Regions from separate parts of the Serratia sp. L9 genome, predicted to be linked through region 1. Evidence: predicted binding sites of a transcription regulator. Region 1 holds the regulator's gene; each other region holds the start of a gene.
The links. The regulator Fur, encoded in region 1, represses iron uptake genes when iron is present. The targets are predictions, from matches to a motif close to ATAATAATGAGAACNACTATCAA.
Positions count from the first base shown of each region.

Region 2: efeU (iron uptake transporter permease EfeU) is a predicted target of Fur. The motif match lies at 2,097-2,119, and genes of this name have one in related genera.
Region 3: fepD (Fe(3+)-siderophore ABC transporter permease) is a predicted target of Fur. The motif match lies at 1,089-1,111, and genes of this name have one in related genera.
Region 4: ACQ86O_RS12955 (TonB-dependent siderophore receptor) is a predicted target of Fur. The motif match lies at 1,613-1,635, and genes of this name have one in related genera.

Region 1 covers NZ_CP192591.1:5,196,104-5,199,317, reverse strand. Annotated here, with positions in the region: gene ACQ86O_RS24735 (beta-N-acetylhexosaminidase) at 1-1,460, shown strand, start outside; gene fur (ferric iron uptake transcriptional regulator) at 1,765-2,211, opposite strand; gene fldA (flavodoxin FldA) at 2,733-3,214, opposite strand, start outside.
Region 2 covers NZ_CP192591.1:3,454,594-3,457,807, reverse strand. Annotated here, with positions in the region: gene efeO (iron uptake system protein EfeO) at 6-1,142, opposite strand; gene efeU (iron uptake transporter permease EfeU) at 1,161-2,006, opposite strand; gene putP (sodium/proline symporter PutP) at 2,248-3,214, opposite strand, start outside.
Region 3 covers NZ_CP192591.1:2,755,522-2,758,735, reverse strand. Annotated here, with positions in the region: gene entS (enterobactin transporter EntS) at 1-981, opposite strand, end outside; gene fepD (Fe(3+)-siderophore ABC transporter permease) at 1,132-2,205, shown strand; gene fepG (iron-enterobactin ABC transporter permease) at 2,207-3,214, shown strand, end outside.
Region 4 covers NZ_CP192591.1:2,747,426-2,750,639, reverse strand. Annotated here, with positions in the region: gene ACQ86O_RS12965 (MbtH family protein) at 1-163, opposite strand, end outside; partial or broken gene fes (enterochelin esterase) at 174-1,525, opposite strand; gene ACQ86O_RS12955 (TonB-dependent siderophore receptor) at 1,890-3,214, shown strand, end outside.

The DNA.
Region 1 (3,214 bases):
ATCTGAGCGAAACCACCTGCCTGCTACCGCAATATGGCTCTGGCCCTGAGCCACACGGCGGTTTCTTCTCCCGTCAGGATTACATCGACATCGTTAAATACGCTCAGGCGCGCCAGATCGAAGTGATCCCAGAGATTGATATGCCTGCGCATGCCCGTGCCGCGATCGTTTCCATGGAAGCCCGCTATAAGAAACTGCTGGCCGAAGGGAAAGAGAAAGAGGCCAATGAGTTCCGCTTGCTGGATCCGACCGACACCTCAAACACGACTTCGGTACAGTACTTCAACCGCCAGAGTTACCTGAACCCTTGCCTGGATTCCTCCAAGAACTTTGTTGATAAAGTGATTGGTGAAATTGCCCAGATGCACAAAGAAGCCGGGCAGCCGCTGCAAACCTGGCACTTTGGTGGCGACGAAGCGAAGAACATCCGCCTGGGCGCTGGCTATACCGACGTGAAAAAGCCGGAAGCTGGCAAAGGCATCCTGGATCTGAGTAAAGAAGACAAGCCATGGGCCAAGTCTGAAGTGTGCCAGGCGATGATCAAAGACGGCAAAGTGGAAGATATGGAGCACTTGCCGAGCTACTTTGGTCTGGAAGTCAGCCAACTGGTGAAAGCGCATGGTATTGACAGAATGCAAGCGTGGCAGGATGGCCTGAAAGACGCCAAAAATGCCCAAGCCTTCGCCACCAAGAATGTTGCGGTCAACTTCTGGGATACTCTGTATTGGGGCGGGTTCGACTCGGCTAATGACTGGGCGAACAAAGGCTACGACGTGGTGATCTCCAACCCAGACTATGTCTACATGGATTTCCCTTATGAAGTGAGTCCGGACGAGCATGGCTATTACTGGGGCACCCGTTTCAGTGACGAGCAGAAGATCTTCAGCTTCGCGCCAAACAACCTGCCGCAGAACGCCGAAACGTCGGTTGACCGTGACGGCAACCACTTCACGGCCAAGAGCGACAAACCATGGCCAGGTGCCTATGGCCTCTCTGCTCAACTGTGGAGTGAAGTGGTGCGTACCGACCAGCAAATGGAATATATGATTTACCCACGTGCGCTGTCTGTAGCAGAACGTGCATGGCACCGTGCGAGCTGGGAACAGGATTACCAAGCTGGCCGTGAGTACAAAGGTGGTGAAACCCATCTGGTTGATACTAAAACCCTGGATAAGGATTGGCTGCGCTTCGCCAACCTGGTCGGGCAACGGGAACTGGCCAAATTGGATAAAGGTGGCGTGAGCTATCGCCTGCCGGTACCAGGAGCACGCATTATCGGTGGCAAACTGGAAGCGAACATTTCGCTGCCGGGCCTGGGGATTGAATACTCTACCGATGGTGGAAAACAGTGGCAGCGTTACGATGATAAAGCGCGCCCTGCGGTGACTGGGGACGTTCAAATCCGTGCGATCAGCCCGGACGGCAAACGCTTCAGCCGCGCTGAACCCGTTAAGGCATAAGCCTGAAGGAAGCCCGTCTGCGTGTCGGCGGATGGGCTTGATACCCGTTGTCTCTCAAGCCGTAGTGTCGTTAGCTGCTCCCAATGACCAGGTTCATCCGTGGCGTTGGTCCTAAGGGATGCGCAAGCGCGCCAACTTGAAACTCATCGGGTATATCGTTAAGTGTTGTAAGAAAGAAGTACTGCAAGTGCCAGATTTTAAGTCATCATTTTCCCCGGGCCTGTCCGGGGATTTTTTTGTCTGAAATATTAGGCATAAAAAAACCGCCGTAAAAAAGGCGGTTTCTGTGTCTGGCGAACCAGTCTTATTTTTTGTCGTGCAACGTTTCGTTTTCGCGGCAATCACCGGTTTCACAGTGGCCGTACAGATACAGGCTGTGATTGGTGAGCTTGATGCCGTGTTGCTTGGCAATATCACGCTGGCGAACTTCGATAGACTCATCGCTGAACTCGATAACCTTGCCGCAATCCAGGCAAATCAGGTGATCGTGGTGATGTTGCTGGGTCAGTTCGAATACGGACTTGCCGCCTTCAAAATTGTGACGGGTGACAATACCCGCGTCATCAAACTGGTTCAGCACGCGGTAAACCGTGGCCAGGCCAATTTCTTCACCCATATCTATCAGTTTTTTGTACAGATCTTCCGCACTGACGTGATGGCATTCCGGATCCTGCAAAACTTCCAGAATTTTGAGTCGCGGAAGCGTGACTTTTAAGCCAGCCTTCTTCAATGCGGTGTTGTTGTCAGTCATGCGGATTCAGTCCTGTTACTGTGCTAATCAAGTTGAGGCGTTTTCGCCTATGGCATCGGTCAGCACAAAGGGTTAATTGCGTCTCATTATAGAACCGGTTGCCGTAAATAGGAACCGCCGGTTGTTAACAAAGATATCTTTGTACTCTTATACGTTACATATGCAACGTCTTGATGGGTGGGATAAACCGATATCTCAGTCTACCGGAGTGACGTGAAAAGTTAAAAACTTGTGGTATCTATTATTATAATCCGTGATACCGATAACAGTCCACATACCCGTCGTCTTTCAAGCTGCAGCGTTGTTACCTGCACTCAATGACCAGGTCCATCCGTGGGCCTGGCCCTGTAAGGGCCGCTGCAAGCAGCGTTCAAATCTGTTCCAGACAGATTTGTCACCCCGGTGACTCACCGTAGCAAGCGCCGGGGGATGAAAGAACTGGGTACCTGGCTGCAACGCGAAATCCATAGGTATGTCAGTAATGCATTTTACCTTACGGAGCGTTGGTAGAGGCTGCAGGTTTAACCGATAATTTCGGCCAGGCTAAGTTCTTCACCAATCTGCTTAACCCAGGCTTCTACACGTTCGTTGGTCAGTTCAGGCTGACGGTCTTCGTCAATGGCAAGACCGACAAAGTGGTGATCGTCTGCCAGACCTTTGGACGCTTCGAAATGGTAGCCTTTGGTTGGCCAATGGCCGACGATGGCGGCACCGCGTGGTTCAATGATATCGCGGATAGTGCCCATCGCATCGCAGAAATATTCCGCGTAGTCTTCCTGATCGCCACAGCCGAACAGCGCTACCAATTTGCCATTGAAGTCGATGTCTTCCAGCGTCGGGAAGAAATCATCCCAGTCACATTGGGCTTCGCCGTAGTACCAGGTCGGGATACCAAGCAGCAGGATATCGAACGCTTCCAGATCTTCTTTACTGCTTTTGGCAATGTCGCGGATTTCTGCGACGTCGTTACCGTATTTTTGGTGAAGATGTTTTTGGATCATCT
Region 2 (3,214 bases), 1.7 Mb from region 1:
TGCCCTTAATCCAGACCTAACACGCCACGCAACTGTGACAAATCTTCTGCCAGCGCTGTGATTGGCCCTTTCATCGCATTGCGATCCGCATCGGTCAGTTTCTCATAGGACTCATAACCTTCCTGGGTTTTGTATTTCGCCAGAACGGTATCTACGGTTTTAAAATTGGCGTCGATTTTTTCCAGCAGCGGCCGGTTAGCTTTTTCCAGCAATGGACGCAGCAGGTTAACAATCTTCTGCGCACCGTCTACGTTGGCCTGGAAGTCCCAGAGGTCGGTACGGCTATAACGATCTTCCTCACCGCTGATCTTGCTGGAGGCCACTTCCTCAATCAGACCGGCCGCACCGCCAACCACTTTACTCGGTGGGAAAGTCAACTCGCTGATGCGTTTTTGCAGTTCCAGGCTGTCGTGGTAAAGACGGTCGGCATATTGCCCCATGTCTTTGGTGGTATTGTCAGCAAACAGCGCCTTCTCCAGACGGTGGAAACCGGTAAAGTTCGGATCTTCGGCTTTTTTCTCATAATCATCTTCACGGGCATCGATACTGCCGTCCAGATCCGAGAACAGCTCGGCAATCGGCTCAATACGCTCGTAGTGTTGACGAGTCGGGGCATAGAGCTTGCGCGCCTGCGCTACGTCACCGGCTTTGATTGCATCGGTGAACAGTCTGGTCTGCTTGACCAGCCCTTCCACCTCTTTGGTCACATACACTTTGTATTCAGCGATGGGGCCAACCAGATCCATGGCATCTGGTTTGCCATTGGTCGCTGTGCCTGCCGCAGCTGTAACCACCAGTTTTCCCTTCGGGTTGCTCAACAGGCCGCAGGTCATGTCATACTCGCCCGGTTCTAGGTTCGCCGTCATTTTCTGGGTGAAACCAGGGGCGATATTTTCACGCTCTTCTACAACCATTACCCCTTTGAGGATTTCCCACTCCAGGTTTTTCTGACTGGTGTTATGCACCACAAACTGCGTTTTGCCGGCAGGGACGGTCAACTGCATTGGCTCGCACTGCTTATCATTGACGGTCACTTTCACCTGTGGAACCTCTGCCGCCAATGCATTGGCGCTAAACGCCAGCGCAGGGGCGGCCAAAAGTGCTGCATGCAGTGCCTTACGGCGCAATAACGGAATAGACATACCAGATCCCCTATTAAATTAGTGATGAGTTTTACGTTGCGCAGGAACCACTGCGGGTTCCGCACGTTGAGGCAGGAAAAAGAAAATCAGCGCCGGGATCAGATACAGGAAATAGACCGCCACTTCGCTGACCGATGGCGCTTCCTGATAGCCGAATATCCCCTCCAGCAGGGTACCCAGCAGCGAGTGAGTCGACAGATGATTGCTGAGATCGAAGGCAATGTCCTGAAAATGATTCCATAGCCCGGCCTCATGGAAAGCACGAATTGCCCCGGCAGCCAGGCCTGCGGCAACAAACAGAATAAACAGGCTGGTCCATTTGAAGAATTTGGCCAGATGCAGCCTGATGCCGCCCCAATAGATCAGCATACCGACCACAATGGCGCACGACAGGCCGAGCAGTGCGCCGATCGGTGCCGCGATCCCGACATCTTGCTGAAATGCAGCCAGCAGGAAAAATACCGATTCCAACCCTTCACGGGCAACGGCAAAAAACACCATCGCCACCAATGCCCAACCCTGGCTTTTGCCGGAGTTAAGCGCGTTATCAATCGCCCCTTCCAGATGAACCTTGACCGACTTGGAAACCTTGCGCATCCAGAACACCATGTAAGTCAGGATGCAAACCGCCACCACTGCCACCAGTCCTTCGAACAGCTCTTGCTGTTTTTGAGGGAATTCACCGGTAGTTTCATTGATGAAGATACCCAGCGCCAGGCACAGAGCGACGGCGATGAACACCCCAATCCACACCACGCCAAGCCATTGACCCCTTTGGGTCCGCTTCAGATAACTGGCGATCAGACTGACGATCAACGCAGCCTCCAGCCCCTCACGGAACATGATAAGGAAGGGAACAAACATAGATGATTAACCCCTGATAAGACGCTTTTAATGAGCTGCTGACACAGCAGCTGATGATGGCTGCAGCTATGTAAAGAAAAGTAAACCAGAACGATAGTGATTATCATTCTAACGAAAAGAAAAACAAGAGCTGGAGATGTGATTTTTCTTAATCAAATGTCGCTAGTTGTTACAGAGAGGTGAGGAAAGTTGATGAGGAGAACATTCTCTCCCTGGAGGCCAGGGAGAGATTAAGCAGGATTTATACCGTTTTAAACTCAGCTTCTGCCAGTTCAAAACGCTCTGTCATGGTCGCCGAAGGTTGGCGGCCCATCAGGCTCACTACCACGATGGCGAGGCAACCAAACAGGAAGCCAGGAATAATTTCATACAGATCCAGCCAGGCGTACTGTTTCCAGACGATCACGGTGATCGCCCCAACCAGCATACCGGCCAGCGCGCCGTTACGTGTCATGCGTGACCACATAACAGAGATCAGCACAACCGGGCCAAATGCCGCACCAAAACCAGCCCAGGCATAACTCACCAGGCCAAGTACCCGGTTTTCCGGGTTGGCAGCCAGAGCTATCGCCACCAGCGCAACGACCAGCACCATAACGCGGCCAACCCACACCAGCTCACGTTGGCTGGCCCCTTTGCGCAAGAAAGCCTTATACAAATCTTCGGTGATAGCGCTTGAACACACCAGCAGTTGGCAGCTCAAGGTACTCATCACCGCGGCCAAAATGGCAGAAAGCAGGATCCCGGCAATCCATGGGTTGAACAGCAGCATGGCCAGTTCAATAAATACCCGCTCGCCGTTTTGCGAAACATTACCCGCCTGCTCCGGGTTATTGGCAAAGTAAGCGATGCCGAAGAAGCCCACCGCGATCGTGCCAGCCAGACAGAGGATCATCCAGGTCATGCTGATGCGACGGGCGCTGCGGATGGTGCGGTGAGAGTCTGCCGCCATAAAACGCGCCAGAATATGCGGCTGACCAAAGTAACCCAGGCCCCAACCCAGCAGAGACAGGATCGCCACCAGATTCAGCCCTTTCATCATATCCAGATTCGCCGGGTTTTTAGCGGCAATCACCAGCAGCGAGGTGTCGATGCCGCCCACCGCGAGAATAACGATTACCGGCGTGAGGATCAGCGCGAAAATCATCAGGCTGGCCTGCACGGTATCGGTCCAGCTCACCGCCAGGAAACCACCGATAAAGGTATAC
Region 3 (3,214 bases), 2.4 Mb from region 1:
GAGTGCGCTGAGATAGCCAAACACCACCAGGCACAGCAGCGCCATGCCGTACCACGGCATCAGGCCAAACAGCCCCACGGCAACAAAAGCCGCAATGGCCGTCAACAGCATCATCCAACCAGGACGCGCCACCTGCGCCACCCGGCCGCTGGTAAATGCACCAATCGCCGCCCCCAGGGGCACTGCTGCGTACATCACGCCCAAACTGCCGGTACTGACATTCCACATGCCGGAGATTGCCGGGTATAACACGCGTACCGCACTGGCCATGGTCATCAGCGCACCAATCAGCGCCACCATACCAATCACCTTGTTTTGCAGCAGGAAGGTAAAACCGCCAATTAACGCCCGCAGCGGGTGTTCACGCGGCTGTGGAGGCGGTTGCAACCGGGGTAACTTTAATAGCGGGATTAACGTCAGCAAAGTGCCCAAAGCGGCCAACGCATAGTTCCAGGTGACGCCTGCGCTGGCGATCACCAGGCCGCCAATCGCGGGCGAAAGGATCGAACCAAAGCGCACGGTCAGCATACTGATCGCCCCGGCCTGAACGATATTCTCACGGCCCACAATGGCCGGTGTCGCTGCCAGTAGCGCCGTGACTCCCACCGCCCCAAAGAAACCGTCCCATACCGCCAGCAGATAAATAGCCGCCAGCGAAGGCTCAGGTAACGCGGCGTTCAAGCTCAGGCCAATAAACCCCACGCCGCAGGTGGAACGGGCAAACAGGATCAATCGGCGGCGTTCATGGCGATCGGCCAATACACCGCCCATCAGCAAGCCAGCGAACATCCCGCCGCCCGCCAAGGTCACCGCCAGGCCGACCAACAGAGTGGAACCGGTTAACGCCTGGATTTGCACCGGGATAGCGATCGCCATCAGGCCTAATGCCAGAATCGAAATAAAGCGGGCACAGAATACAGCGCGAAAAGCGGGGTGGGTTTTCAGCAGCCCGAAATCGAGCAAAATAGAGGGTTTATTCATTTTGTTATCACCACAACTTATATCCTTGATCAACAGCTCAAAATTCATCAGGCACAGCGCTAGTGCTGGTTAGGCTGTCATGCTACCATAGAAAAACACAATCAATAATGATAATAAATATCATTCATATTCAGTTTAAAATGGGCTGTCATGTTCCGGCTTACAAGTCATTGCTCTCCCCCGTTACCCGATCAGAAGGGTCTTCTATTTCTGGGCTTATCCCGTTCATTCTGGCTGCGTTTGCTTGGCCTCCTTTGTGCCATCGTCATCCTGTTGCTGGTGATGATGCTCAGCCTGTCGTTAGGGGCAAAATCCATTCCTTTCAACACCGTTATTGATGCCCTGAATGGCCAATGCAGCGGCGTGGATTGCGTCATCATTACCGAAGCCCGCCTGCCAAGGACGTTAATCGGCGTGCTGGCCGGTGTGGCGCTCGGGCTGGCTGGTGCACTGATGCAAACCCTCACCCGCAACCCACTGGCCGACCCTGGCATTCTGGGGGTGAACTTCGGAGCCGGATTCGCCGTAGTGCTGGGCATTACCTACTTTGGCGCGACCAACGTCAGCGAATATATGTGGTTTGCCTTTGCCGGGGCGCTAGGGGCTTCGCTGTTAGTGGCGCTGGTTGGCGCTTTGGGTGGCAGCCGCCTGAACCCCGTGCGCCTGACGCTGGCCGGTGTAGCGCTGGCGGCGGTGCTGGAAGGAATGACCTCCGGTATCTCGCTGCTTAATCCGATGGTGTTCGATCAGTTGCGCTTCTGGCAGGCAGGTTCACTCGATATTCAAAATATGGGCGTGGTACGTACCGTTACGCCGCCAATTGTGCTGGGGACGTTGATCACCTTGTGGCTCAGCAAAGCGCTCAACAGTTTGAATATGGGTAATGACCTGGCGGCGGCCCTGGGAACCGGCATTATCCGCACCCAATTGCTGGGCCTGGTTGCCATCACCTTACTCTGCGGTGGAGCAACCGCAGCCGTTGGCCCTATTGCTTTTGTTGGGCTGATGATGCCCCATATCGCCCGGCGGCTGGCTGGTTCCGAATTACACTGGATGCTGCCCTGGACGCTGGTGCTAACCCCCATCCTGATGTTGAGTGCCGACTTGTTAGGGCGCTTTCTGGTATCGGGGGAACTGCAGGTTTCGATTGTGCTTTCGCTGATTGGCGCCCCGATGCTCATCGTGCTGGTTCGCCAGCGCCGTATGTTCCGGCGGGAAGGATAAGATGAGCCAGTTGGTTTCCCGGCTGATCCTGACCCAAAAACCCTGGCGGCTGGCGCGCCCGCTGGCCACCGCGCTGTTGTTATTGCTTGCTTGCCTGGCACTGGCTGTTTATGCCCTTGGCTCCGGTACGCTGCAACTCAGCGCTGCGCAGGTGATTGATGCAATACGTGGCGAAGGCCCGGCCAACCTATCAGTCATCGTTACCCAGTGGCGTTTGCCACGCGTCGCCATGGCTTTGCTGTTAGGTGCAGCACTTGGCCTGAGCGGTGCTATTTTCCAATCGCTGCTGCGCAACCCGCTGGGTAGCCCGGATGTGATTGGTTTCAATACCGGTGCCTACAGCGGTGTGTTGGTGGCGATAGTGCTGTTTAACAGCGGGGTTATCGGTATTACTTCCGGCGCTCTGGCCGGGGGCCTGCTCACCGCCGGGCTGGTTTACCTGCTGGCCTGGCGCAACGGGGTAGAAACCTTCCGCCTGATCATTGTCGGCATCGCCGTGCGTGCGCTGCTGTTTGCCGCTAATACCTGGATGATTGTCAGCGCTTCACTGGAATCGGCCATGACCGCAGGGCTATGGAGCGCGGGTTCACTCAACGGCATTACCTGGGCCAAGAGCCTGCCGGTGCTCGTCGTGATCCCGCTGGCGTTGTTGCTGTTGGTCGCATTGACCAGGCGCATGCGGCTACTGGAAATGGGCGATGATACCGCCTGTGCCCTGGGCGTTGGCGTCGAGCGTTCGCGCCTGTTGCTGTTATTTGTCGGGGTGCTGCTAACTGCCACGGCTACCGCCGTGGCAGGTCCGATTTCATTTATAGCCCTGGTGGCCCCGCAAATAGCCCGCCGCCTGTGCGCCAACCAAAACGTCCTGCTGCTAACTGCATTGACCGGTGCGCTGCTGCTCTTGCTGGCCGATGTAGCGGCACAGCGGTTGTTTATACCTTATCAGTTGCCGGTCGGCATACTGACCGTCAGCCTGGGCGGGATCTATCTGATTTGGTTGCTAATCCGT
Region 4 (3,214 bases), 2.4 Mb from region 1:
GTTCCAGCCAGGTAACGCAGTGCCCACGGGAAGCCGGGCCAAAAACACTGACCCACCCCGCCGGAATGGCGCTGAAATCTGGCCACAGGCTGTAAAGCTCCTCGTCATTGCGCAGGATGTGGCAGCTTTGCTGCTCATCATCGAACGGATTCAGGTATTCCATTATTGACTCCCTAAGCATGCAGATGACGGGTGAGTGGCGTAGATTCGACGCGGTGACTCACCTTCTCTGACCAAATTTCCTGTAAACCATCCAGCAAGCCGCCGCGCCAGCACAGCGCGTCATGCCCCCTTCCACCACCCGGAACTGCACCTGATGCCCACAGTCACCTAACAGGGCAGCCATGCGATCGCTGGTCTGATGAACCAGATTTTCGTGCGTCCCGGCCTCCAGAAACACGTTCAACTTGCCTTGGTGACCCAATTGCTGCTGTTCGATTTGGCGTATCAGCCAGCAGGCATCATCAGGCACCGTGGCCAACTGCAGCATGTCGCGCCGTGGCCACCAGAAAGAACCAGACTGGCTGATGACGGCGCCAAATCGATTTGGCCAGCGCAGGCCGGCATACAGTGAAGACAGGCCGCCAAAACTTTGCCCGGCCACCACGGTATCGGCCGCTTCACGACTATGCGCAGCCCACCCGGCCAGCTGCGGTAACAGCTCTTCCTGCACTGCCAGCCAGAATTCATCATTACAAGGCAGTTCCCGCGCACGGTGTTTCTGATCGATAACGTCGATCAGCAGATAGACCGCCTCCGGTAATTTCCCTGCGCGGGTCAGTTGCATCAGCGGATCCCATACGGGCATCTGCTGCGCCCAAAACTGGCCATCCAGCAAGATAGCCAATGGCCGTGTTGCGGGGTTGCTCGAACCGGTGGAGTAAACCCAGACGTGACGCGTGGTATTTAGCCTTTGGCTATGCCAGGTATGGCGGTGCAGCTTGGCTGGAGGGGCTGGCGTACAGCGCCCGCTGGCAGTGACATAGTTGTCGAAATCCTGCCAGGCAAGCTGTTGTGGAGCCTGCGGCATATGCAGCCCGGACAGGAAATGTTCGCCGACACCAGGCCAGGCACGGTAAGGGTTGAGCAGATCCTGTGTGGCGCTGGCAAAAATCCGCTGCCACCAGTGACGGAGGGTATGCATGTTGGCATGCGTATCTTCCTGGTGCAGCTCTAGCGGACGATCGTCCATGCTGGGGATAAAGCAGTAGCTGCCACGCCAGTCGCCTTTCAGCTCGGTTTGCCAATACCAGACATCTGATCCGCTCAACCGCTGCAGGCTTTGTGGCGGTGAGGATTGATGGTGATCGGTAAGGCAGTTGATATGGATCCAAACGCGCCGGTAAGCAGAGGTAAATTCGCATCCCTGAGGATCGCGCCAGAAAAACGTGACCTTCCAGCGTCCATTATCCATTGGCTCTACCCATGGCGTACCACGCCGGGCAATCTCCAGCCACCAACCGTGGCTTCCTGCATGCTTGCTCGCTAATACCCTACTGCTTTCTGGCTGTTGTTCTGTTTTCAAAACGCCCACTCATTATGTAGTTGGCTTAGCACGTCGTCCGGCTCCGGTTTGCCGTTGCCGTAGCGTACTAAAAAAACGGTATAAGGAATACTATTGATAATTATTTGCATTTGCAATAGTGTGTAAAGGCTCGTAAATAGGGCTGGCATTCTTCAACAGGGACGGGTGCCGAAATATTGAGCGGAATATCACGGCCGGGTTCGTCCCGGTATCTCGGGATCCGCTGTTTTTTTGACTACACAATAAAACTACAACCGGCCATTCCGCTGCTGGGGCGACAACCCTATGGATTTCAACTTGCAGCTTGAAAGACGACGGGTATGCACCGCGCCGCGTAAGAATGGTAGCCAGGTAGGAACCTAAAATGAATCGTAAGTTATCACGTTATTCTTTAGCCACGCTCATCGGGTTAGGATTGGGTACGTCTGCATTCTCACTCCAGGTAAATGCAGAACAAACAGCCTCCACGTCAGATAGCGCTGTGCTGCCAGAGGAAAGCAAAAAAGAAACCGCTCCTGAAGATGTCATCGTCGTTACCGCCGCCAAACAAAACCTCCAGGCTCCAGGCGTATCAACCATTACCGCCGAAGAAATCAAAAGACGCCCTCCTGCTCGCGACATCAATGAACTGATCCGTACCATGCCCGGGGTTAACCTGACCGGTAACTCCACCAGCGGCCAGCGCGGTAACAACCGCCAAATCGACATTCGCGGCATGGGGCCAGAAAATACCCTGATCCTGATCGACGGCAAGCCCGCCAGCAGCCGCAACTCGGTGCGCCAAGGTTGGCGCGGGGAACGTGATACCCGTGGCGATACTGCCTGGGTGCCACCAGATATGATCGAACGCATCGAAGTATTACGTGGCCCGGCTGCCGCCCGCTATGGCAACGGTGCCGCGGGTGGCGTGGTCAACATTATCACCAAGAAAGCCAGCAAAGAGTTGCATGGCAGCCTGAACGGTTATTTCAATGTGCCGCAGCACAAAGAAGAAGGCTCGACCAAACGCACTGATTTCAGCCTTTCCGGCCCGCTGAGCGATCAATTGAGCTTCCGCCTGTTTGGCGGCTACAGCAAAACGCAGGCCGACGCCTGGGATATTAACCAGGGCCATCAGTCCGAACGTACCGGCTCTTATGCCAATACCCTGCCAGCAGGCCGTGAAGGGGTGATCGACAAGAATATCGACGCCTTGCTGCACTGGGAGTTCGCGCCCATGCAGGCGCTGGAATTCCAGTATGCCTATGGCCGCCAGGGTAACCTGTACGCCGGGGATACCCAGAACACCAATACCAACGTGCTGGTGCAAAGCAATTACGGCAAAGAAACCAACCGTATCTATCGCGAAACCTACGCGCTTAACTATCGCGGCGCATGGGACAGCGGCGTCAGTACCAATAACTACGTCCAGTACGAGCGTACCCGTAACACCCGCTTAGCCGAGGGGTTGGCCGGGGGCACCGAAGGGATCTTCTCCAGTGACAGTTTCAACACCACTCGCCTGGACGATTTCCTGGCGCACAGTGAAGTCAGCATTCCTTTCGATATGTGGGTGCCGCAAACCGCCACGCTGGGTACCGAGTGGAACCAGCAGAAGATGAAAGATCCTTCTTCGACGACTCAACCGATGACCGGTACTAACACGGGTGGAACCATTGAAGGTATCGATAGCACAAACCGCAACCCTTA